3 regions of the Rummeliibacillus sp. G93 genome follow, and region 2 is predicted to be linked to each of the others. Evidence: riboswitches for the same ligand, from Rfam matches in the RefSeq annotation. Region 2 holds a riboswitch; each other region holds the start of a gene.

Region 1 (8,134 bases), 420 kb from region 2:
GAACCATTGTACGAGTATAAGAAAGTTTCATACGGCTGCCTTCACCATAGCTGCCGCCAGTCCAGCCTGTATTAACTAAGAATACATTAGCTTCATGAGCATCGATTTTCTCACCCAACATTTCTGCGTATACAGAAGCATGTAGTGGGAAGAATGGAGCGCCAAAGCATGTAGAGAATACTGGTTCTGGTTCTACGACACCGCGTTCTGTTCCAGGAATTTTGGAAGTGAAGCCAGATAAGAAATGATACATCGCTTGCTCTTTCGTTAATTTACTGATTGGAGGCAATACGCCAAACGCATCAGCTGTTAAGAAAATAATTGTTTTAGGGTGACCACCAACAGATGGACTTGCAATATTTTCGATATTTTGGATTGGGTATGCAGCACGTGTATTTTGAGTTAATGTAGTATCATCATAGTCAGGTATGCGTGTTTCTGGATCGATTGTTACATTCTCAAGCACTGTGCCAAATTTGATAGCATTATAGATTTCTGGTTCTTTTTCAGCAGAAAGGTTGACTGTTTTCGCGTAGCAGCCTCCTTCTATATTGAATACTCCATTGTCTGACCAGCCGTGCTCATCATCACCAATTAATTTGCGATTGCTGTCAGCAGATAAAGTCGTTTTACCTGTACCGGATAGGCCGAAGAATAATGCTACATCGCCTGATTCACCAACATTTGCAGAGCAGTGCATAGACAGAATACCTTGTTGTGGTAATAGGTAATTCATAATGCCGAAGATTGATTTTTTCATTTCGCCAGCATATTCTGTGCCGCCGATTAAAATAATGCGTTTTTCTAGAGATACGAGAATGAATGTTTCAGAAGATGTTCCGTCTACTGCTGGATCAGCTTTAAAGGTAGGAGCAGAAACAATAGTGAAATCTGCTTCATGTTCTTCTAATTCTTCAGCTGTAGGGCGGATGAATAATTGATGTGCAAATAAATTATGCCATGCGAATTCGTTCACAACACGAATGCCAAGACGGGATGAAGGGTCAGCACCCGCAAATCCTTTGAAAACAAAAATTTCTTCTTTTTCTTTTAAATAGTCTACTACTTTCGTATATAATGAATCGAAAACTTCTGAAGAAATAGGTTGATTGATTTTACCCCAATCAATTTTGTCTTTAGAGGATTCTTCTTCTACCATAAATTTATCTTTAGGAGAACGTCCTGTATATTTGCCAGTTACTGCGCGAACAGCACCATCTACCGTTAAGATTGCCTCTCCACGTGAAGTTGCTTTTTCCACTAATTGTGGAACTGAAAGCTGTTCTAAAATATTGCGCCCTTGTAATAAATCATTCAGTTCATTCGCAATTTCTACTGAATTCATCTGTGTACGTACCATCCTTTTTATATTATTACCCTTGCTAAGTGGGTGAGTATTAATCTTTTCGAGAATTAGTATAACACATTAAGCGTATTAGTCTATACTAATAACTCGTTATTTTTTAAAAGTTTTCTATATAAATTAATTCATTAATTTACTTTACGAAAACGCTTAACTACATCACACAACAAAATTCATCAAAAATCAACTTTTTTCTTTATTTTTTATCGAAAATTTGACTTTCTTGTTCAATTCGCTTACTATATGCTATAGAACGGATACTCTTATCCCGAGCTGGTGGAGGGTCAGGCCCTAAGAAACCCGGCAACCTGCATTTTATCAAGTGTTAAATGCGCTGGTGCTAATCTGATGCAAGGAATATTCCTTGAACGATAAGAGTGAAAGGTGCTTACGAAACATATCCTTTCCTCATTGTGCGAATGAGCGAAAGGTTTTTTTGTGTAAAAATTGAGGCAAATTGATTTTGTTTCATATTAATATATAGCATGTATGTAAGGGCACTTTCTATATCCTCGTGTTTAAAAAGCAGCTAAAGCTTGGCGTTTAATCCATTTAAACGGACATGGGTAATGAGTACCGTATCACTTTCGAGAGGATCTCGTTGATTTAGGAGGAAACCAACCAAATGACTAACAGAAGATTATTTACTTCAGAAAGCGTAACAGAAGGACATCCAGATAAAATTTGTGACCAAATTTCGGATGCCATTTTAGATGCCATTATTGCAAAAGACCCGAATGCGCGAGTTGCATGTGAAACAACTGTCACAACAGGCCTTGTCCTTGTTGCAGGAGAAGTGACGACTTCAACATATGTTGACATCAAAGGAATTGTAAGAGATACAGTAGCTGAAATTGGTTACACACGCGGTAAATACGGTTTCGATGCAGAAAACCTAGCAGTACTTGTAGCAATTGGTGAACAATCACCGGATATTGCACAAGGTGTAGACCAAGCACTGGAAGCTCGTGAAGGCAAAATGTCAGATGCAGATATCGAAGCAATTGGTGCAGGGGACCAAGGGTTGATGTTCGGCTATGCTTGCAATGAAACACCTGAGTTAATGCCGCTTCCAATCAGCTTAGCTCACAAATTGGCACGCCGTTTAACAGAGGTTCGCAAGACAGGTCAACTTGCATACTTGCGTCCGGATGGAAAAACACAAGTAACAATTGAGTATGATGAAAACAACCATCCAGTACGTGTGGATACAATTGTTATCTCAACTCAACATGATGAAGATGTAACATTAGAACAAATTCAACAAGATCTTAAATCAACAGTAATCAATAATGTAGTGCCAGCTGAATTACTGGATGAAAACACAAAATACTTCATTAACCCAACAGGCCGCTTTGTAATTGGTGGACCAAAAGGGGATGCAGGTCTTACAGGACGCAAAATCATCGTTGACACATACGGTGGGTATGCGCGTCATGGCGGCGGTGCATTCTCAGGGAAAGATGCAACAAAAGTAGACCGATCTGGAGCATATGCAGCTCGTTATGTAGCTAAAAATATTGTAGCTGCAGGCTTAGCAGAGCGCGCAGAAGTTCAGTTAGCTTATGCAATCGGAGTAGCTCAGCCAGTTTCTATTTCTGTAGATACTTTTGGTACAGGAAAGGTCACAGAAAGCAAATTAGTAGAAGCCGTTCGTGAGACATTTGATTTGCGTCCTGCAGGCATTATCAAAATGCTTGATCTTCGCCGTCCAATCTATAAACAAACAGCGGCTTACGGACACTTCGGTCGTGTTGATTTAAATGTACCTTGGGAAAATACAGATAAAGCTGAAGAATTGAAAGCTAAATTTAAATAAATAGAGTTTCTTGCTATGGAGGTTTTTCCTCCTAAGCGATAAGCTGATTCTTATGAGAACCCTGTCACATTTGTGATAGGGTTTTTGGTTTTTATTCTCCATTAATCTTGATAGGTTGTGAACAAACTATTCTTTAAAAATAAAATGAAGGCAAAGTAAAAGCTTGATACATTTTCGGTTCATAACCTTTTCTCTCTTTGAATAAGTTAATAAGAAGTTCAAGGAGGAGAGATGGTTGAAAACAAATGAATTCTTTTTTCTCACATGGGCTGCTTTTTTAACCGGCTTTGGTTTTGTCTTAGTTGCGATTTGGAATACAGATTGGCAACTTGTTGAGCGAGGATTCTATACTATTTTGTTGGGGTGGATTACTTTTTCTGCTTTTTCACTTGTAAAGACAATTCGCGATCGGCATGACGGAATTAAAGTAACAAAAGAATATTTGCTCCTTTGTTATTTATCAACGATTGCTTCATTTGGAATAGGGATGATAAGTGTTTGGAATACAGACTGGGACCTTGTCGAAAAGGGATATTATTGGCTAGGGATTATTTTTGTCTTATACACCTCTTTCGCGCTATCAAAGGAAATACGTGACAGACAATATGGTAAGTCACTCAAAGGCAATGGCAATGGAGAGGAACAAGAAGAATAAAAAGTAAAAAGATGGCCTCCCTTTTGAGAGAAGCCATCTTTTTATTATCTTTCTGAATTTTGTTGGACAGATTTATAGAACTGGCCCTTTTCATGATATTCGTTGATAATGCGGACCATGTCTTTTTTATCTTCATCAGTTAATTCCCGTACTACTTTAGCTGGTCGGCCGAAAGCCATTGTATTCGGAGGTATTACTTTTCCTTGTGTCACAAGGCTCCCTGCCCCGATGAATGCTCCCTCGCCAATTTCTGCGCCGTCTAAAACAATTGATGCCATACCAATAAGCGCACCTTTTTTTACATGGCAGCTATGTAGTGTCACTTGATGACCGATTGTTACCTCATCTTCTAGGACAAGCGGTCTGCCAGGACTTTGGTGTAAACAGCACAAGTCTTGTACGTTCACTTTACTTCCAATAATAGTAGGGGACACATCACCTCTAATCACTGTATTATAAAATACAGATGAGTCTGGTCCAATTGTGACATCCCCAGTGATAACGACATGATCTCCTATGAAAACAGAGGGATCGATATTTGGTTTTTTGTTGTGATAAGGGTAAATCATCGAAAATTCGCCTCATTTCAAGCTATGATGTTATTAATATCGTAACAAATGGTAGATTGGAAGGAAACTGAAATCTGTAAAATACGTTAAAATAGAGTGATACGACAATCAGTGAATTTTATCTTCTCTGATTGTTACCTAAACCTATCAGGTATTGAAGGTCAAAATATAGAAGTATATCATTCTAATTTTTGGTAGCCGTTAATACGAGAAAAGTGAGAATTGAGGAGCGGAATAGAATGTGGAAATGGGAAGCAGAGGGACAAGCGAAAGCTGTTGTTGTTTTTATACATAGTGCATATGAACATCATCGGAGATATCCTTGGCTTATTGAAAAGCTACGTGTATCTGGCATGCATGTTATCACAGGTGATTTGCCTGGTCATGGCGAAGTGAGCCGGAAAAAGAAAGCGCATGATGAAGGGTTTAAAGAGTACCTAAAGTTCATTCGACAAATGATGGAGGTTGCTATAAATTATAATTTACCAATCTTTATAATGGGGCATGGCCTTGGCGCAAGCCTTGCAATGGAATTAATACAAATACGGAAATACGAATGTGCAGGCATGATACTAACATCTCCTTGGCTGCATCTTACACATCAGCCATCAAAATTTTCTAATGCTCTTTCAGGTATTAGCAAACTAACAGGGAATTTAAAGATACAGCATGATATACCAATCAAAAATCTTTCGCGCAGTTACGAATTTTATAAAGAACAAAAGGACGATCCCTACTATTTTTCAGGCATTACAGTGGGATGGTATAAAGAACTGCAGCAGTTTATGAAAGCATTGTGGACAAAGAGAGAAACAATTCCGGATATCCCAGTCTTGCTGATGAATGGGGGCAGTGACAAAATTGTATCTCCAGCCTATAGTAAAAAATGGCTTTCTCAACAAGAAACGTCTGAATTCCAATATAAAGAGTGGAAATCTTGCTATCACGATCTTTATCAAGAACCAGAACGGGAAGATATCTATCAATATATGGAATCCTTTATGTTTAATGCTTTACGCAATATCGGTTATATTATCTAATTTAAATTAAATGGAAGTGTGTTTTTAAGAGGTAAAATTCTTTTGTGCCGTAGCAAAAGAAATATATATCTGGGCATATGCTTTAATTTTGCATATGTCTTTTTTTCGTCACATATTCAGATTCTAGGCGGCATATCATGAGTAAATCTTACTACTAAAGAGTTGAGGAGGAGTCGAAATGAAATAGCAAAACAAGTTATGTATTTATAAGGTAAGAAAATAAAAAAGATTATTTCGAAAATTTTGTTTGCAATCTATCAATATTTAAAATATATTGAATTATAAGAAAACTATAAAGGGGTTTTTTTATGGGGGATTTTGTTGCAGCAATAAATGACATTTTGTGGGGGCCGTGGATGATTTACGGCATATTGGTTGTTGGATTAGTCTTTTCAATCATTATGAAGTTTCCACAGGTAAGATTTATTAAAGACATGGTTTTATTAATGTTCAAAGGGGAAAAATCGGAAAAGGGGATTTCTTCCTTTCAGGCATTATCTATTGCCTTATCAGGACGTGTAGGTACCGGTAATATTGCAGGTACAGCTACTGCCATTGCATTCGGTGGTCCTGGTGCTGTATTTTGGATGTGGATGATTGCTTTTATTGGAGCGGCTACTGCATATGTAGAGTCAACACTAGCACAAATTTATAAAGAAGAACGAGATGATCAATATCGTGGCGGTCCTGCTTACTATATTGAAAAGGGAACAGGGAAAAAATGGGCTGGTATTATTTTTGCCATTGCAGCATTGATGGCGATGGCCGTCCTAATGCCTGGTGTTCAGACAAACGCTATTTCAGATGCTATGCATAATGCTTTTGGTGTTAGCCAGTGGATAACTGGATTGATTGTAACTGTTCTATTAGCAGTTATTGTTATCGGTGGAGTTAAAGCAATTGCGACTGTAGCACAATATGTAGTGCCATTCATGGCTATTTTGTATATGATTATGGCTGTTGTTATTATTGGTATGCATATTGGTGAAATTCCACATGTATTAAAGCTTATCTTTGAAAACGCTTTCGGATTTGATTCTGCTTTTGGTGGTATGCTTGGAGCGGCGATTGCATGGGGAGTAAAACGTGGCGTCTTCTCTAATGAGGCTGGCCAAGGTACAGGAGCTCATGCGGCAGCTGCTGCGGAAGTTTCTCATCCGGCTAAACAAGGCCTTGTTCAAGCTGCTTCTGTTTATATCGATACATTATTGGTTTGTTCTGCTACAGCATTTATGGTTTTATTTTCTGGTACCTTTAATGTATTCGATGAAGCTAAAAAGAAATTTATCTTCTTAGGAGACTTCGGCTCAGGCACTATCGCTGATCAAGTATCCGCAGGTTCTGCCTATACGCAATTTGCGGTAGACCAATCATTCCCTGGGTTCGGCTCAGGCTTTGTAGCAATAGCCTTGTTCTTCTTTGCTTTTACTACTACCATGGCCTATTACTATATTGCTGAGACAAATATTGCGTACTTATTTAAAGGGAAAACTCAAGTCATCGCAATGTGGATTACACGTATTGTGTATTTAGCAGCCAACTTCTATGGCTCATACAAAGCGTCAACACTAGCATGGGCTCTTGGAGATGTCGGCCTTGGATTGATGGTTTGGATTAATGTGATTGGTATCCTGATTGTTGCGAAGCCGGCCATTAGGGCATTGAAAGATTATGAAAGACAGAAGAAAGAAGGCAAAGATCCAGTGTTTGATCCTACTCCTTTAGGAATAAAAGATGCAGATTTCTGGGTTGAATATAATAAAGAGAAGAATGCAAAAGACAATAAAAAACGAGAAGCCATTTAGGCTTCTCGTTTTTCTCGTTTAATATTGTTCCTGGTTTTTATAAATGCTATTCAGCGCACGCTCTTCTTCAGGAATCCGTATATACATCATCAACATGTTTAATAGGGTGAAGAAAATAGCCGTTACATATGCTTGGAATATCAATGGAATGACAAGGATTTCTAGTGCAACGATGACATAGTTTGGATGTGGAATCCATTTATAGGGACCTTTTTTTACCAATTGGGCGTTAGGCAATACAATAATTTTCGTGTTCCAAAAATGGCCGAGCGATTTAATTGCCCAGATCCTGCCTAATTGAAGGACGATAAATACTGCAAGTAGCCATGGCCATATCGGACTTAATGTCGATTCCTTTACCAGGTACTCGATGAATAATGAAGCCAAAAAAGCGACATGAAGTATCACGATATACTTATAGTGTGCCTGCCCAAATTCAATTGCTCCTTGGCTTTTCATATAACGTTCATTATTTCTGGCAACCCGGAGTTCTACTAGCCGTTGAATGCAAATTAGTGCAAATACGATTATAAATAGCATACATTCACTCCCATTCCAATAAAACAAGTTCACCGCTAAAACCTGGTCCAAGTGATGCCATTAAACCTTTTTCACCTTTGGATGGCTTGTTTTCCATAATATATTTCAAGACATATAAAACAGTTGGAGAAGACATATTGCCGTGATTTTTTAAAATATGAGAGCTCGGTGCTAACAAGTCATTTGGCAGATTGAGAGCTTTTTCATAGGCGGTAAGGACCTTTTTGCCACCAGGGTGCAAAATAAATTGTGTGAGATCTTGTGCCTTGGAATCATGAGTATTTAAAAAGTCATGCACAAAAGGGGCAAACCAGTTTTCAACAATTGGCGGGATACTCTTAGA
Region 2 (8,134 bases):
GCCATGCACGAAAGTAACCCTGTAATACACCAAGAAAAACTTGCAACAGCGCTACCGCGTAAGGAAGGCTTTCAGACCACTGATTGATACTGCCAACTAGAAGGTACACAACGCCCATTCCTCCATACACCAAAATGATATAAGACTGGTCCTTATTCTTTTTCGACTGAAAGATTTGGTACCCCCAAGCAGCCGCAAACGAAAATGCAGCAAAGAACCAGGCAAATAAAGTGAATGTCAACGATACTTCCTTCAGCCAAACAATATAATAAGGAAAAATAATGGCCTGTCCTACTGTTGCCACAAGCGGGATTACGCCTGCATTTTTATGATTCATGTTCTACTCCTTCACTTTACGTAGTGTTCATAAAACAAATTCTGAAAGACGTGATTTGGATCCCTCTTCTGCTTTTCGTCAGCAAAATTTTGCCACTTAGGATAAGACTTCCTAAATTGTTTCTTTGTTTGATACCGGTAATAAGGCAGGTAATAGGTCCCTCCATATTTGAGCGTTAAGTTTGTCCACTTCTGGATGAGCGATGTGGCGTTTTCTATTTCTTTTTCCTTTAATCCATGCTGTATTAGTACTACAAGACCAAACATATCTTCTTTGGCGTAATTCAACGACGTTAAGTTGTCATTCGCCGCATATCGAACCGTAATGTTATGAACTTTGAAATCCTCTTTTTTGTCGTTCATTGGAATAACCTGCTTTAACTCATTTATATAGTCTTCGTAGGCTTGAACTGGTACAAAGAATTCTTGAAGCACTTCCACCCGACCAGGCTTCGTATATTCCATGAATGTAGATTCCGAGCGCATGGCGTTATTCCGCGTAATCTCTTTTCCATCAAGTGAACTGATATATATTTTTTGTGATTTCCAAAATAAATCCTCTAAAGTACCGCCTCTTCGTCCCAAATCAAGGGCGAGTTTGGATAGACGGACACCTTGTTCTTTTTTGAGTAAAGTTTTCTGCGCCTGTTTACCAGTGTAGTTATAATCGATGACATACATTTCGTCTAAAAAGGAGCTTGGCGCCACACTCACTCGGGCATAATGCATTGCTGTATTATTTTGATTCATTAATCGATTGAAATAGGATTCATACTCGCTAGTCTTCAACTTTTGTGTATGGATGGTGTATAGATCATCTTCCGTCAATTCTAATGTTACATCTAAAATTACACCGAATAATCCATATCCGCCAAATACGTACTTCATCCATTCACCTGGATCATCCCGAGTAATTTTCTTTATTTCACCTTTTGGGGTTAATAACGTCATTTCTTTGACTGTTTCTGCTAAAGGACCGAAGCGGATATCCCGCCCATGTGCATTTACTGAAAGGGAACCGCCAATTGTAAAAATGGACTGAGACTGTGTCACTTTCAAGGCTAAACCATATGGGAGTATTGCCTCTTGGACATTTTCCCAAGTAGCTCCTGCTTCTACTCGAATCTTTTTTTCCTGCTTGTTAATTTCTAGTATCCTGTTGAAAGTCCGCATGTCGAGAACAACACCATCTTTATAATATGTATGACCCCCTTGCGAATGCTGCAACCCAGCAATTGAGATCTTCTGGCCGTTCTTATTTGCCTCTTTTACAATCCTTTGCAAATCATTTCGGTTTTCCGCAGTCACGACCTTTTCAACACGTTCAGGAAGAAGGCCCGTGTAGTCTGTTACTAAACCGCTTTGGGAAATCCCATACTTTCTTTTCTCAATAGGGATGTTCCATAAGATCGCGCCCACGAACAGAACAACTATACTCCCTAGAAACCACGGTTTTTTGAGTAGCTCGGTTATCTTTCGCATAGCAACTCCTCCCTGTCATACTGTGAGCTGGAATAATAATACGTTCATTATACAATGTCAGCTATGGAAAAAACCCGGTTATTTTCATAACATGCGCAAGATATTCAAACAATAGTTTATAAATCCATTGAAAATATACTAAAACATCATATAATCAAAATCAGTTTAAGAAACCTGCACTTTTATATTGATTTAACTTCTTCTAAAAATGTTTACTTCAGACAATCCCACAGAAAAAGCGTTGTCCTCGCAAAGCTACTAAATTAGTGCCGTTTAAATCTTGTACTGCAATTGTTTTGCTTTGAAAAAGCAAAAAAAAAACGGCCTCAGCCGTTTTTTATTGTCCAATTGATTTGGCCATACGCAAGCCAAGATTAACTCGCTACCTAAACAGTCACTTCCAATTTTTTAAGCTCTCCACCTAAATACTTAGCAATTTCAAGCATTCCATAAATATCTCCGTTGGCTTCCGCTTCACTGTTGTAATTGGTATTCGTGTTAATATCATATGTGTAAATTTGGCCCTCTTTATCTTGGATAAACTCTATACCCACGATTTTAATATCATTGGCTGCTAGCAGACGTTCATATTTCTCAAAAATAGGATGTTCAAACCCTTCTCTAATCTGGAATTTTGCAGGTTTGGCGCTTTCTTCTCCAACAGGGCAGAAAAGATCATCAATTGCACATGCATCGGCAGGACATAATTCAAAGCCTTCAGAAGTGTCCACCCGAACAGCATAAAAATACTTTCCACCAATAAATTCACTACGTGTAATAAAAGCCTCAGGAGACTCGATATATTCCTGCAGCAATGTAATTCCATCGACTGGTTCCTCAAAGCTATCACTATCAATATAGTTTTGCAGAGCATCTACAGACGTAAAAAGCTGTACCCCAAGCCCTTTTCCAGCTCGGTTATGCTTTGTTATAAATTTCTTTGTGCCAAATTCCTCCGCTGCTTTAAGAATTTCTTCTCTTCCTACTGCAGCAATTGTTTTCGGTGTTTTGATGCCGTACTTCTCTAGTTCTAAGTACTGTAAGACCTTACTTACCTCTAGCTGAAGGGCACGGCTTCCATTGATCACTACTCTGCCATGGTGCTCCAACCAAGAGAGAACAGCACTTGTTAACTCTGGAGCAAAGCGGTTGCCTCGTGTATGAGATGAAGCACTCATGCGATTGTAAAAAATCCCTTCAGGTGGAACAGACGTAAGATCAACTGTCCCTCTTACAAGATTCCAATCTTCATAAGGAAGTTCTAACTCTTCTAATCTTTTAAATAGATGTTCTGTCCATTCACTATTCTCATGAATTACGTATATTTTAGACATGATATTCCTGCCCCCTGCTTTTGTTTTCTATGATTGTGGATTTTAATTCTTCCACTTTCGGCATAACCTGTTTCGAAAAGCGTCCTAGTTCCTCTAGCTGTGGAGAACATTGTAATAATAGTAAATCAACTCCAGCTTCCTCAAAGGCTATAATTTGATTTGCAATGTGCTCAGGTGTGCCAACTAAATTCGGTCGGATTCCGCGATTAGATACTGAATAATCCTGTAACTGAATTTGATGTTCAAGCTCTGACTTAGATGTAAAGTCTTTAAAGCCTGCATATCCACTTAGATTGCTCACCGTTGTAATTCGTTTTAACTCTTCCTGCGCTTCTTCCTCCGTATCACGGCAAATCACATAGGCTGCCATTCCAATGGTTTTAAAGGGCTCACGACCAGCTTCTTCTCTACGCGTCTTCATATCAGAAATCTTAGCCTTCGCTTCCTCCACTGTATGACCATGAATGACATAAGCATCACACAATGATGAAATGATTTGTTTGCCTTTTTCACTTTCACCGCCAGCATATAAAATCGGATGAGGACGTTGCACTGGTTTAGGCGAAAGCTTTGCCTGATCTATTTGATAAAACTTCCCCTGATATGAAAATGTATCTTCCGTCCATAAGCCTTTCAAAATTTCAATAAACTCTGCCGTTCTATCATAGCGCTGGTCATGTTCAGTAAAATCGCCGCCATATTGCTTCGCCTCCTCAGCCCACCAACCCGAAACTACATTTAATGTGAAACGCCCCTTGCTAATATGGTCAATAGTTGCCGCCATTTTCGCAGTTACAGCAGGATTATGAAATACGGGGCGAACTGCTGCCATGATCTCAATTTTTTCTGTTACTGCTGCCAAAGCTGTCGCCGTAGACCATGCCTCTAACGAATCTTTGTCAGTGCCTTTAATATCATTTAAGTATAGTTCCGCGATTAATGTTGTATCATATCCCCACTTTTCTGCTGATTGAATGATTGTTTTCGCATACTCATACGTGGGTGGCATATTTTCTTCCTCTACATTTCTCAACCAACCACCAAAAATAGGCAACCAAAATCCGTACTTCATTTCTCCACTCCTTTTCCCCAGCTATTTATAACAAATAAAAAAGTCTCCTCCCGAGATAGGGAAAGAGACTTTTAACAAAACAAGTTTGTCTTCTCCTATCTTCCAAGCTATATGCCTGATGGAATTAGCACAGTATTCTACTACATTAGCAGAACCTGTTGCTGAGGTTTCAAAGGGCCATGTCCCTCCACCTCTCTGGATAGATTGAATTATTTGATTTTTGAAATTTCAAATTAAAATGAATATTACCCATAATATGAACCATTGTCAATAGATTATGCCATTAATCCTAACTAAGTTAATAAGAAAAGGAGGTTTATGATTATTTCTAAGCATTTGAACGATGTTAATCCCTATAGTTAGTGGGTAGTATTAGGATATACTACCATGGGCTACTGAAAAATTGTCAGTACAGCATCCTGTATTTTTATCAGAACCACATGCTATTAGAAAAGAGGAATAACATTGAAACTTTCAGGAAATACAATCCTTATCACAGGCGGAAGTTCTGGAATTGGCTTAGCTTTTGCAGAAAGATTTTTAAAAGCAGGAAACAAAGTGATCGTTACAGGACGGAGAGAAAATGTTCTTCAGCAGGCAAAAGAAAAATTTCCAGAGCTGATCATTCATCAAAGCGATGTAAGCAGTGAATTTGAGCGCATTTCCCTATTCGAATGGGTAACAGAAAACTATCCCGAAGTGAATGTGTTAGTGAACAACGCAGGAATGCAACAACGTTTTAACATATTAAAAGCAGATGCAAAGAACGATTGGGCTTATTTCAATCAAGAAATTACGACCAACATTGAAGCGCCATTCCATATAACGATGCTTTTTGCACCCTATTTCGCTAAAAAAGAAGAAGCCACTTTTATTAACATTACATCTGGGTTAGCTTTTACCCCGATGGTTATCGCGCCAATCTATTCAGCTACAAAAGCAGCATTCCACTCCTTTACGATGAGCTTACGTCACCAACTTGCCGAAACAGGTGTAGAAGTGATTGAAGTTGCCCCTCCAGCAGTCAACACAGACCTAGGCGGTGCCGGACTGCATACAAATGGAGAGCCATTAGACGAATTTGCAGATGGCATTTTCAAAGGCTTACAAGAAGGCGAACAAGAAATCGGGTACGGCTCTTCCGTTGAACGACTCCGCATGCCACGAGATAAGTCAGATGAGCACGTAGCCAATATGTATAATGCCATGAAACATACTATTGAATAACATGCTTGAATTAAAAAAGAAAAACTCGCCGCAATCGGCGAGTTTTTTTCTGTAATAGTGGTAAACCAATTCAAAGTATTTTAAGAATCACGGACATGAGTACAGATCAAAAACCGTTTACTTCATAGAATACTAATGTGTGAGATACACAATAACAAAAGAGCGGTAAACAGCACGGCAAACAAGATGCTCTAGCGAAAACAAAAATAGTTGCTACTGTAGAAGCATTATCTAATCGCATTCAATATGTAGTGAATGATTTTGTAAGAATTAAAGCAGTATCTAATAAAATACGTGGTCGTGATAACGCTCTTGCACAAAACATTTAAGAAAATGTGTAAACAATGTCAACCCATTCATTCAAATACCATCTCATCCCATTCAGATTATCATCTTATCTAAAATAAATTCACATCTCACACATTAAATTGAGGAGTGTACAATAAATTGTTGTACATTCTTCTTTATATTGTAAACAAAAATATTTTTTATTTTATGTCCCCTTTTCCCTACTTTCATCTATTTACTATATAAAAGCTGAAAGAAGGAGAAAACATGGCACGTTTTGAATATTTAGCACCTTATACATCTTTTACAACTATACAAGAAATGGACGAGCAAGTGGAACAACACATCCGCAAGCATTACTACAATTTGACCCCATCCGATAAGGCCGTTCTTTATAAAATGGCTTCGCATGCATTGGATTATCCAGGTGCCTGCCACTTAAAGGCACAAACAATTGCAGGTGCTTTAGGCATTTCTGTCCGAACTGTTTTCCGCACGCTCAAACGTTTAGAAGAGTTTCAGATTATCAAACGCATCCAAACAAAAAAGATGAATGGCATCAAAGGCGCCAACATCTTTTCTATTTTACCTTGTGATGACACATTGGCCGTGGCACATCAAGAAGAAGCTGAAACTCCTTGTGAGAGTAAGGTTGAAGCAGCGCAACTGGAACAGGAACCATCTTTATCTTCTAATCCTAAACATCAATACGGTAAACATACATACCCGATGTTAAATACATCTTTGCGTAATAGAATTTTTCATTATCTTTTATCAACCACTGGCAACACCTCAGAAACAAAGAAATTTGTGGATGTCGTGTACAAGCAACTAAAACCCTTGCTGGAATGGGAAATCTACCAAGTCCGCAAACAACAGCTCGAAGATATCAGCTTTACAGCCTTCAAAGAAACTATTCAGCAAACTAAAAGGCAGTTCATCACCAATCCCTTTGGCTATATGTATAAAAAGCTAGATAGAATACTAGATCGGTTTACGGTAGAAGTGATGGAGTTTTATGAGGAGGAGAGTCGGAATGGGAGTGAGATTAGATTGGAATTTCTATAGAAATCAAAAGAGATTGTTATCACTTATCTGGATAACAATCTTAAGATAATTTTTTATATTATATTACTTATTCAATTCTTTACCCAAAGCATGAATTGCATACATTACTTCCTTAATATTTTCCTCGCTATTCATGTGGTTACGTGCATGAAGTAGAACAAGTCTGACAGATTCTACTGAACGTCCAAATTGATACATCCATTCATACCTTGGAACCATCCAGGTATGAAAATGGTGAGTTGTGTCTTCATTGTAAAAGTAATAAACATATTCTATACCTAACACTTCCCTTTGGGCTTTTCTTATCTTTGTTAGTAAGTTTATGTAATCCAATTTTTCTGCTTCATTTAATTCATCAAAGCATTTAATATGGCGTTTAGAAGCTAATATGATTAGTCCTTTTATTGGATATGCAACATCTTGATGGGCATGAAAATGGGCAGTTTCAATAACAACACCACCATCTGGCTCAATAAGTCCACTAGTTAATGCACAGCTTAAACATTCAACTTTTACAGTCTTTCCGTTTGATAAAGTTATTTCTCTCATACAATTCCCCCTTGTTATTTTTAGTTCTGTTAACCTGTTCTGCTTTTGGTTTTCTATATTAGCTGTTTGACATAAAAATAGCAATGCACATACTCGTTAATTGGGAGGAGTTCACCTTTAGATTGCTTTTACATAGTAATAAATTTAGATTGACAACACCAAACGACACTTTTATTATTATATAGACCGTTCGTTATAATTTGATGGAGGTATGATCTATGTCTAGTAAAGAAACATCCCGTGAGAAAATCTTAGAAGCAGCTACCTTGCTTTTTCATTTGAAAGGTTATCATGCTACAGGGTTAAGTGAAATACTTAAAGAGAGTGGAGCGCCTAAAGGTTCGTTATATTATCATTTCCCTAATGGTAAGGAGCAATTAGCGATTGAAGCGATTAATTTATCTGCAAAGACGATTTCAACAGTAATTAATGAAAATCTTGCCACTTATGATGACCCAGTCGAAGCATTTCAATATCATATTGGAACTATTGCGGAAAGATTTAAAGACATAGAACGAAAAACACAATTTAAAAACGTCCCACTCGGATTGCTCGCGATGGAAACTGTATTTGTCAATGAGAATTTACGCCAGGCCTGTGAAGAAACCTTTATAATTTGGGAAAAACTTTTTTACGATAAATTAAAATCGAGTGGCTATAGTGAAGATCGTGCTTGTTTGATTAGTGAAACAATTAGTGCCTTAATTGAAGGAGGCGTTACGCTATGTTTTACAAAAAAATCGAGTGAGCCATTACATCACGTGAATAAGATGATCCC
Region 3 (8,134 bases), 740 kb from region 2:
TTTGATTTTGTTTGTTAGCACCTTTTCAATTTCATTTTATACATGGCAAAAGAATGTGTTGAGGGATATCGATAATGAAACAGAAAAGGGATAGCAAACAGCTATCCCTTGATTTTTAATTAACAAATTTCGTATGGAGATAAAACTCGTAGTTTGCGATTTTTTCTTTTAGTAACCTGAATTCTTCGAGGTGAAGTTATCAAATAAAGTATGGTCATCACGTGACAATGGTTTTTCAGCTGGCCCTTCAATTACTTCGCCGGTATAAGTGAATCTGGAACCATGGCAAGGGCAATCCCATGATCGTTGGCCATTGTTCCATTCAACCTCGCATCCTAAGTGAGTACAGGTTGTATCTACAATATGCAATTTTCCTTCTGTATCCCTATAAGCGCCTTTTCGTTGGCCGTTGATCGTGATAACGCCGCCTTCATCTTTCTTTATATCTTCTAACGATTTAGTAGTTATGCCAAATTTCCCTTTCATAAACTGCCCAGCAACATTTACATTTTGAGCTAAGAGATTTTTTAAGCTTGGATTTGCATAAAATCGTGATGGAGAATATAAGTCCTGATACTTACTTCCTTTATTTACAATGACATCACGGAATAGAAGGGCAGCAGCTGTTCCGTTCGTCATTCCCCACTTTCTAAAACCTGTGGCAATTAATATATTAGGATCATTGCTTGTGAGATTACCGATATAAGGCAACTTATCTAGTGTTATTAAGTCCTGAGCAGTCCATCGGTAGACGATACTTTCAAGCCCAAGAGCATGTTCCGTAAAGTCTTCTAATGCTTTGTAGCGTTCTAGTATGTCCCCGCCTTGACCGGTTTTATGGTCCTCACCAAGAACAAGCACGTATTCCTCGTCGTTAATGGTTGCTGAGCGCAGAGAACGTGATGGCATCTCAGCGCTAATATACATACCGCCCGGATATTTGTTCTTTACTTTTGTAGCAAGTACATACGAGCTACTTGCATGCATTCTTGCTGAGTAGAGTCCCATGCCCTCATAAAAAGGGAAGTGGGTGCAAATAAGCACATGTTTAGCTGTAATGCTATGATTCTCGCGGGTTAAAACCTTTGGCTGTTCCTTTGTCTCTATGTTGACAGCTGTTGTATTTTCAAAGATTTGGCCGCCTTTTTCTGTAATGTGTTGTAGAAGATGTGCCAAGTACTTTAATGGATGAAATTGTGCCTGGTCTTTCATTACAATCCCGTTCTGTATATCGATATTAAAAGGAATGCTATTCACCAATTCGCCATTGATGCCAAGCTTTTCATAAGCCTCAGCTTCTTTCTTTACTTTCATTGCATATTCTTCCGTGACCGCATAAACGTAGGCATCCTGTTTAGAGAAATCACAATCAATGCGATGCTCACTAATTGTATTTTCGATGAAATGCAGTGCTTCTGCATTTGCTTCATAATAAAGCTTTGCCTTACTCTCACCGATATTCCTGATAAATTCATCATAAATTAAACCATGCTGAGCTGAGATTTTTGCAGTTGTATTCCCTGTGGTTCCATTGAGCACATGGTCTGCCTCGATTATAGCAACCTTTAAACCTTCGTTAACTAATAGAAAAGCAGAAGTAAGCCCGGCGATACCACCACCTACTATAACGACATCAACATTAATGTCTTCTTCTAAACGCGGAAATGTGGGCAACTTTACAGAGTCTATCCAATAAGATTGAGTGTTTTCTGGAAGCTTTCCATATTTTTCTGGCATTATTTATCCTCCAATTACCTTTTTTAAAATAATTCCCGAATTGGAGGATAATTATACCAATCTAGTTGAACTATTTAATGATGCTGGAACTCCATATCCTCAAGCATATAAATTCTTTGAAACTTTCATTCATCCCAACCGTATTTATAGGATAAGAAAGGATGAGTAATACATGACACTAACTCTTACGATGTCAGCGTTGATCGGTTTGATCGCAATGGTTTTGGTAACGCCGCTTGCAAGTAAGACAGCAGAGGGCGATCGTAAAACATCGTTTAAATTAAAATTTGGCTTATTTATTTTTATTGTAGGAACATTAATCTCGAGCATTGTCTTCTATGTAACTAAAATAGATCAAAATTGGTCTATAATTTGGCCTGTTATTTTAGTTCTTGCTATCATTGGTCTTTTATTATCTACAGGCATGGAACGTAAAATAAAAGGTTTAATCGCTTTTGCTAGTTTAATTTATTTTGGTTATCTTTTAGCTGCTCCCGTTTTTAACGCCAATCAAAAATTTGAGTCGGCGGATATGGATCACAAAGTGGAAATGAAAGCGTTTGATGACACGAAAACACCTGCAAGTGTTCCACCAAAATTCGCACGAAATAAGATGAAGAAGGCCTTCAGCCAAGTGCCAAATCCTAGCTATTATGAATTAGGAGATTTGCAGATCCAAAAAGTAGCGGGCGAATATGTTTATATTGCACCCGTTGAGTTTTCTGACTTTTTCAAATGGATGAAGGGGAAAGTTTCGCCAGGGTATCTCATCATGAGTGCAACCGATTCATCTAACAATCCAAAGTTCGTTAAATCAGAAATGGTTTATACAGCTTCTGGCTATTTTAACAATAATGTCGAACGCCATATGAGACTTGCTAATCCAAAAGAAATTTTTTATGGCGATCCACAATTGGAAGTAGACGATGACGGCAAGCCATATTATATCAGAACGTATGGAAAATTCATTTCTGCGCGTAATGGCTTTGATCCAAAGGGCATTGTTATGGTAGATGTAAAAACAGGCGCTTCTAAAACGTATACATTAGATAAAATACCTGCCTTTATTGACGGAGCGATCTCTCCCGAAGCAGTAAGCCGACAAAATGAATATTTCGGCAAATATGTGCATGGTTTTTGGAATAGTCTAGTCGGCAAGAAAGATGTGAAATTGCCATCAGATGAAGGGACAGAAGCGAATGTCAGCCCTGTCTTTGATGAGAATGGAACAATGTTTTACTTCACTGATTTTAGAAGTCCGAAAAAAGGCGTAGATTCTATGCTTGGCTACTCTTTAACAGACGCGCGTACAGGTCATGCAACGTACTATACAGGCAATAAAGAAGAATCCTATATGGATTCGCAGGGTGCTATTCAAATCATTGAAAAAAAATTCATCGAGAAAAAATGGCGTGCTTCTATGCCGATTATCTACAATTTTTACGGTGAAGCTAGCTGGCTTGTGCCAGTATTAGATTCCAATGGCTTCCTACAAAATTACTCGATTGTGTCTGCAGCAAGGCCTGAACTTTCAGTATCTGCTGCAACTCCAAATGAAGCACTACGGCAATATAAAACAATTATCTCCCGAATTGGCAACAGTTCGCTAAAAGGAACATCTGCAGCAGAAGAAAAAGAAACTCAAGGAAAAGTAGTCCGCGTTTATAAAGAAAAGAATGGGGATTTCACAACTGTTTCCTTCTTGCTAGATAATAAAGAAAATTATATTGTGAGTTCAGAAGTGGCTCCTCTCGCAGTCTATCTGAAAGAAGGCGACACGGTGAAGCTGAAATATGTGAATTCAAGCGAAGTCTTTTTACCAGTAAAAGAAATGGTTATAGAGGGAATCGAAGAAAAATAATTAAAAAAGCTCTATAAGGCAGGCAAAAGCCAAAAACCTTATAGAGCGTTTTTCTATTTCCAAGTAAATCCTTTGGATGCAAGGAAGTCTTTGATAAATGGACGACGCTGTTCCACTAAGAAATCAGCCATTTGTTTTGTCCAATTCGACATTTTTTGATTCGATGAACGATGTTGGTAGTATTCTTCTAATGTCGCATCATATTCATCAAGTAATGTATCGTATTTTTCTTCATCATAACTATTTTCATGTAGCACGGCATCCAGTGGAAGTCTTGGTTTTGTTTCATTTCTTTTCGTCGGTTTTCCGATCGTCATGGCGAACATAGGAAAAACGTGTTCAGGCAGATTGAATAATTCACTGATATCAGCTGGGTTATTGCGTGCACCGCCAATATAACAAATGCCGTATCCTTCTGATTCAGCAGCAATAACAAAGTTTTGTGCAAATAGTGCTACGTCGGCTACGCCTGCAAGAAGGTTTTCAGCAGAATCAGCCACAATTTCTACACCTTGCTTTTTGCCGGCAGCCTCCAAACGCTTGAAGTCAACGCAGAATAAGAAAGAAGCACCCGCTGTTTTGAATTGGAACTCATTGTTAGAGAGCTCGCCTAATTTTTTCTTTTTGTCGGCATCAGTTACCCAGATGACACTGTATGCTTGGATGAAATGTGAGGTAGCAGCCATTTGTGCTGTTTCAATTAAATCTCGTACAACCTCTCTTGGTATCTCTTCACCTGTATATTTTCGAACTGATGAATGGCTACGCAATAAATCTTTAACCATCTGTAGAACAACTCCTATTTTGTGGATTTCTCTAATTAACTATAGGAGAAATTGTAGGAAATGACTAGCGAAACGAATCCGCTTGTATGTAATATTTAGAAATATCAAAAAATAGTATTGACTTTTTAAAATGCAATACCTATACTTACAACAACAAGATGGAACAGAATAAATTACCTTTATCAAGAGTGGCGGAGGGAAAGGCCCTGCGATGCCCGGCAACCAGTAAGTTATCTTACATGGTGCTAATTCCTACAGATTCTTTATTGCGAATCTGACAGATAAGGGGAGGAAAATGCTAATGACCCTCTTCTTATGTGAAGAAGGGTTTTTCTTTTGGAAAAATCCTTGCCACACCTCAGCTTTCCATCTCAAACTATATTAGGGGGAATTAGAATGACAGAATTTCGTAAAGAGACTTTAGCAGTACGTGGTGGCCAAACGCCTGATCCTACAACTGGTGCAATTGGGGTGCCAATATACCGAACAACAGCCTATAGATTTAATGATACAGAGCATGCACGGAAATTATTCGCCTTGGAAGAGCCAGGCAATATTTATTCTCGAATCATGAATCCAACTGTTGATGTCTTTGAAAAACGAGTAGCCTTGCTTGAAGGTGGAACAGCAGCGGTTGCTCTATCATCAGGCATGGCGGCCATTTCATTTTCTATTTTAAATATAGCGCGTGCTGGTGATCATATAGTTTCAGCTGCGAGTGTGTATGGAGGAACGTACAATTTATTTGCTAATACTTTGCCGCGATACGGAATCAATACTACATTTGTAGATGAACGGAAGCTTGAAGATTTTGAAGGGGCAATCCAAAAAAATACAAAAGCGATTTATGTTGAAACGATTGGTAATCCTAGTCTTTCAGTAGCAGATATCGAAAGTATTGCGGATATTGCCCATCGACACGAAATCCCTCTAATCATCGACAATACATTTGCCTCACCGATTGGATGTAGTCCTATTGAATATGGCGCTGATATTGTGATTCACTCTGCGACTAAGTGGATTGGCGGGCACGGTACAACAATCGCTGGCGTGGTGGTGGATGCAGGCAAGTTTGATTGGACACGAGGCAAATTCCCTGACTATACAGAAAGAGATGAATCCTATCATGGCATCCGCTATGGCATTGATGTGAGTAATGCAGCTTTCGCTACACGCCTGCGCGTACAATTGCTGCGCGACTTTGGGCCAACGCTTAGCCCAGATGCTGCCTTCCAACTATTGCAAGGTCTTGAAACACTGCATCTTCGTGTGCCTTATCATAATGAAAATGCTAGAAAGGTAGCTGAATACTTACGTCAGCATCCTCAGGTGGAATGGGTAGGATACAATGGCTTCTCTGATAGTGAATTCGCTCCTCTTGCTAAAAAGTATCTAAAGAATGGCTATGGCTCTGTTCTTACATTTGGAATTAAAGGAGGCAGAGATGCTGGACGCGAATTTATCGACAATGTCGAATTGTTCTGTCACGTGGCAAATGTAGGAGATGCCCGCTCATTGATTATTCATCCGGCCTCAACAACTCATCAACAATTAAACAGTGAAGAGTTGAAAAAATCAGGCGTGCAAGAGGAATTAATTCGCTTATCTATTGGGTTAGAAGCAATCGATGATATCATCTCTGCACTAGAAGAAGCATTCACAAAGGTAAGCCCAAAAGTTGCAGCAAAATAATTTGTTAATGAGTTTCGCTTCGCCTCAGGGAAGTAGCAGCATTTCCTAAAAAATTTTTTAAATAAATAAAGAAAAGAGTGATGGATTGTCTTTTCACTCTTTTCATTTTGATTTAAATGAACACTCCAGGTACACACATGTCTTTTGTAGGAGGATTTATCTTGTAAACATACTCTGTGTAAGCTAAAATCATCAGTATGTAGATTAATTCAGTATAAGACAATGGAGGCGGTTTTTTGAAAAAGGTAAAGGTTGCTATATTAGGTTTTGGTACAGTTGGCCAGGGGGTCTATCGCATATTAACAGAAAAGCGCAGTCAATTGAAACAGATGCTAGATGTCGACCTAGAAGTAGCAAAAGTCCTCGTCAGCAATCCGAATAAGCCACGTCCTCATGCTGCTAAAGAGATGCTGACAAATCAAATAGAGGAAATCCTGGATATTTCGAATCTTGATGTTGTTTTCGAAGCAATTGTAGGAGAGGAACCTGCATATCAATACCTTGACCGCCTTATTGAAAAGGGATGCAACGTTATCACCGCTAATAAAGTGATGTTTTCTAAGCATGGCAAATCACTTCAGGAAAAAGCAGCGAAACATGGAGTGCAGGTAGGTTTTGAGGCAACAGTTGCAGGCGGCGTTCCTGTTATAAAAACGATGCAAAATCTGCTTCGTGTCAATGAGGTACAGCGCATTCAAGGTATATTAAATGGAACATCCAATTACATATTGACCCAAATGCGTGCAAGAGGAATGGCATTTGAGGATGCTTTAGAAGATGCACAGAAATTAGGCTACGCTGAAGCAGATCCTTATAACGATATATCAGGCCAAGATGCTTTTCGAAAACTAATGATCCTCAGTGAACTAGCATTTAAAGAGCAGCCAGATTGGAAGGATGTAAAAGTACAAGGTATTAATGAAATCACATCCCAACAAGTAAAAGAAGCAACTGAAAAAGGCATGCGCTACCGACATATTGCACTAGTCCAAAAAAATTATAAAACAGGCGAGGTGCATGCGACAGTTAGACCTGAGCTCATAGATCAGAGTCACCCTCTCTATTCAATTGAGGAAGTAAACAACGCTGTTGCCATTGAGGCGGATCTGCTAGGCACCGTAACACTTGTAGGCCCAGGAGCGGGAATGCTTCCGACTGCGAGCGCGATGGTGGAAGATTATGGCGATATGCTGACAAAAACTAAAACTGTTATTTCAATTTAACTCAATTAAAAGATATTTATCATAATATTGGTTTAAAAAGAAAGGATAGATGAACAGGAGTGTGGGCCTGTATACATCTATCCTTTTGCATTATATAACTTTTCTTCTTAGTCTTTTAGGTTGAAGAGTAGTTTTTCATGGCTTTACACTTCATACTTTTATCGTCTACTTAATCGGCATATCTTTCCATGAATAAACTGGTATTGTCGCAATCCATAACGTATCTTTCATGAAATGAAAAAAATTCCAGAATAAATTGATATAGAGTTCAGGAGCAATTGTGTTAATAACAATAACGCCAATTAAATAAAAAAGAATTAATATCTATCCCAAATTCTTTCTACGTTTCTTAATACTTTTCCGTCAAAATTCAATTTATATATATCTGGCATATCAAGATTCTGCCAAAAAGAAAAATTATACTGTCTGTCAAAGAAATTCATGATTAGCACCATGATATTTCCATGTGTTCCTATCACTACATTTTTATCTTTATAGTTGTCTAATATTTTAAATGTAGCTTCAATACCCCTTTTTTGAGCCACAACGTTAGACTCTCCACCTTCCCATGAAAAGTTGTAGTCTTCCCATACTTTTGCTATTGCAAAAGCAAAATCATTTGAAGGGACTGTAGTTAAAGTCCGTTCTTTAAAACCTTCTATAATTCCTACATCTGTATGTATGTATTCTGCTATGCCCTCTACGGTTTGAACCGCTCTTTTATAAGGACTTGAAAGAACAACATCAATTCCCTCTGTTTTTAATAATCTTGTAACCAGAGTGACATCAGAAAATCCCTTTTCTGATAAAGGTCTATTTAATTCATCAGGTGTATA

Evidence for each region. A riboswitch is a leader RNA that binds a small molecule or an ion and turns the genes downstream of it on or off. The one in region 2 is predicted to bind S-adenosylmethionine.
Region 1: linked by a shared signal. The riboswitch ahead of metK (methionine adenosyltransferase) and the one ahead of M2M59_RS13490 (LLM class flavin-dependent oxidoreductase) in region 2 are both predicted to bind S-adenosylmethionine.
Region 3: linked by a shared signal. The riboswitch ahead of M2M59_RS00935 (O-acetylhomoserine aminocarboxypropyltransferase/cysteine synthase family protein) and the one ahead of M2M59_RS13490 (LLM class flavin-dependent oxidoreductase) in region 2 are both predicted to bind S-adenosylmethionine.

What each region holds. Positions count from the first base shown of each region.
Region 1 covers NZ_CP097314.1:2,254,646-2,262,779, reverse strand. Annotated here, with positions in the region: gene pckA (phosphoenolpyruvate carboxykinase (ATP)) at 1-1,345, opposite strand, end outside; SAM riboswitch class I at 1,624-1,741, shown strand; gene metK (methionine adenosyltransferase) at 1,989-3,182, shown strand; gene M2M59_RS11240 (YiaA/YiaB family inner membrane protein) at 3,418-3,837, shown strand; gene M2M59_RS11235 (gamma carbonic anhydrase) at 3,882-4,406, opposite strand; gene M2M59_RS11230 (alpha/beta hydrolase) at 4,646-5,446, shown strand; gene M2M59_RS11225 (alanine/glycine:cation symporter family protein) at 5,755-7,251, shown strand; gene M2M59_RS11220 (isoprenylcysteine carboxyl methyltransferase family protein) at 7,270-7,791, opposite strand; gene M2M59_RS11215 (type III polyketide synthase) at 7,796-8,134, opposite strand, start outside.
Region 2 covers NZ_CP097314.1:2,677,949-2,686,082, forward strand. Annotated here, with positions in the region: gene M2M59_RS13475 (hypothetical protein) at 1-337, opposite strand, end outside; gene M2M59_RS13480 (FAD-binding oxidoreductase) at 349-1,818, opposite strand; gene M2M59_RS13485 (ATP-grasp domain-containing protein) at 2,205-3,152, opposite strand; gene M2M59_RS13490 (LLM class flavin-dependent oxidoreductase) at 3,145-4,224, opposite strand; SAM riboswitch class I at 4,317-4,430, opposite strand; gene M2M59_RS13495 (SDR family oxidoreductase) at 4,690-5,451, shown strand; gene M2M59_RS13500 (helix-turn-helix domain-containing protein) at 6,007-6,807, shown strand; gene M2M59_RS13505 (HIT family protein) at 6,871-7,356, opposite strand; gene M2M59_RS13510 (TetR/AcrR family transcriptional regulator) at 7,575-8,134, shown strand, end outside.
Region 3 covers NZ_CP097314.1:169,087-177,220, forward strand. Annotated here, with positions in the region: gene M2M59_RS00915 (hypothetical protein) at 1-94, shown strand, start outside; gene M2M59_RS00920 (FAD-dependent oxidoreductase) at 169-1,737, opposite strand; gene M2M59_RS00925 (hypothetical protein) at 1,910-3,598, shown strand; gene nfsA (oxygen-insensitive NADPH nitroreductase) at 3,652-4,383, opposite strand; SAM riboswitch class I at 4,560-4,671, shown strand; gene M2M59_RS00935 (O-acetylhomoserine aminocarboxypropyltransferase/cysteine synthase family protein) at 4,780-6,075, shown strand; gene M2M59_RS00940 (homoserine dehydrogenase) at 6,312-7,298, shown strand; gene M2M59_RS00945 (histidine phosphatase family protein) at 7,616-8,134, opposite strand, start outside.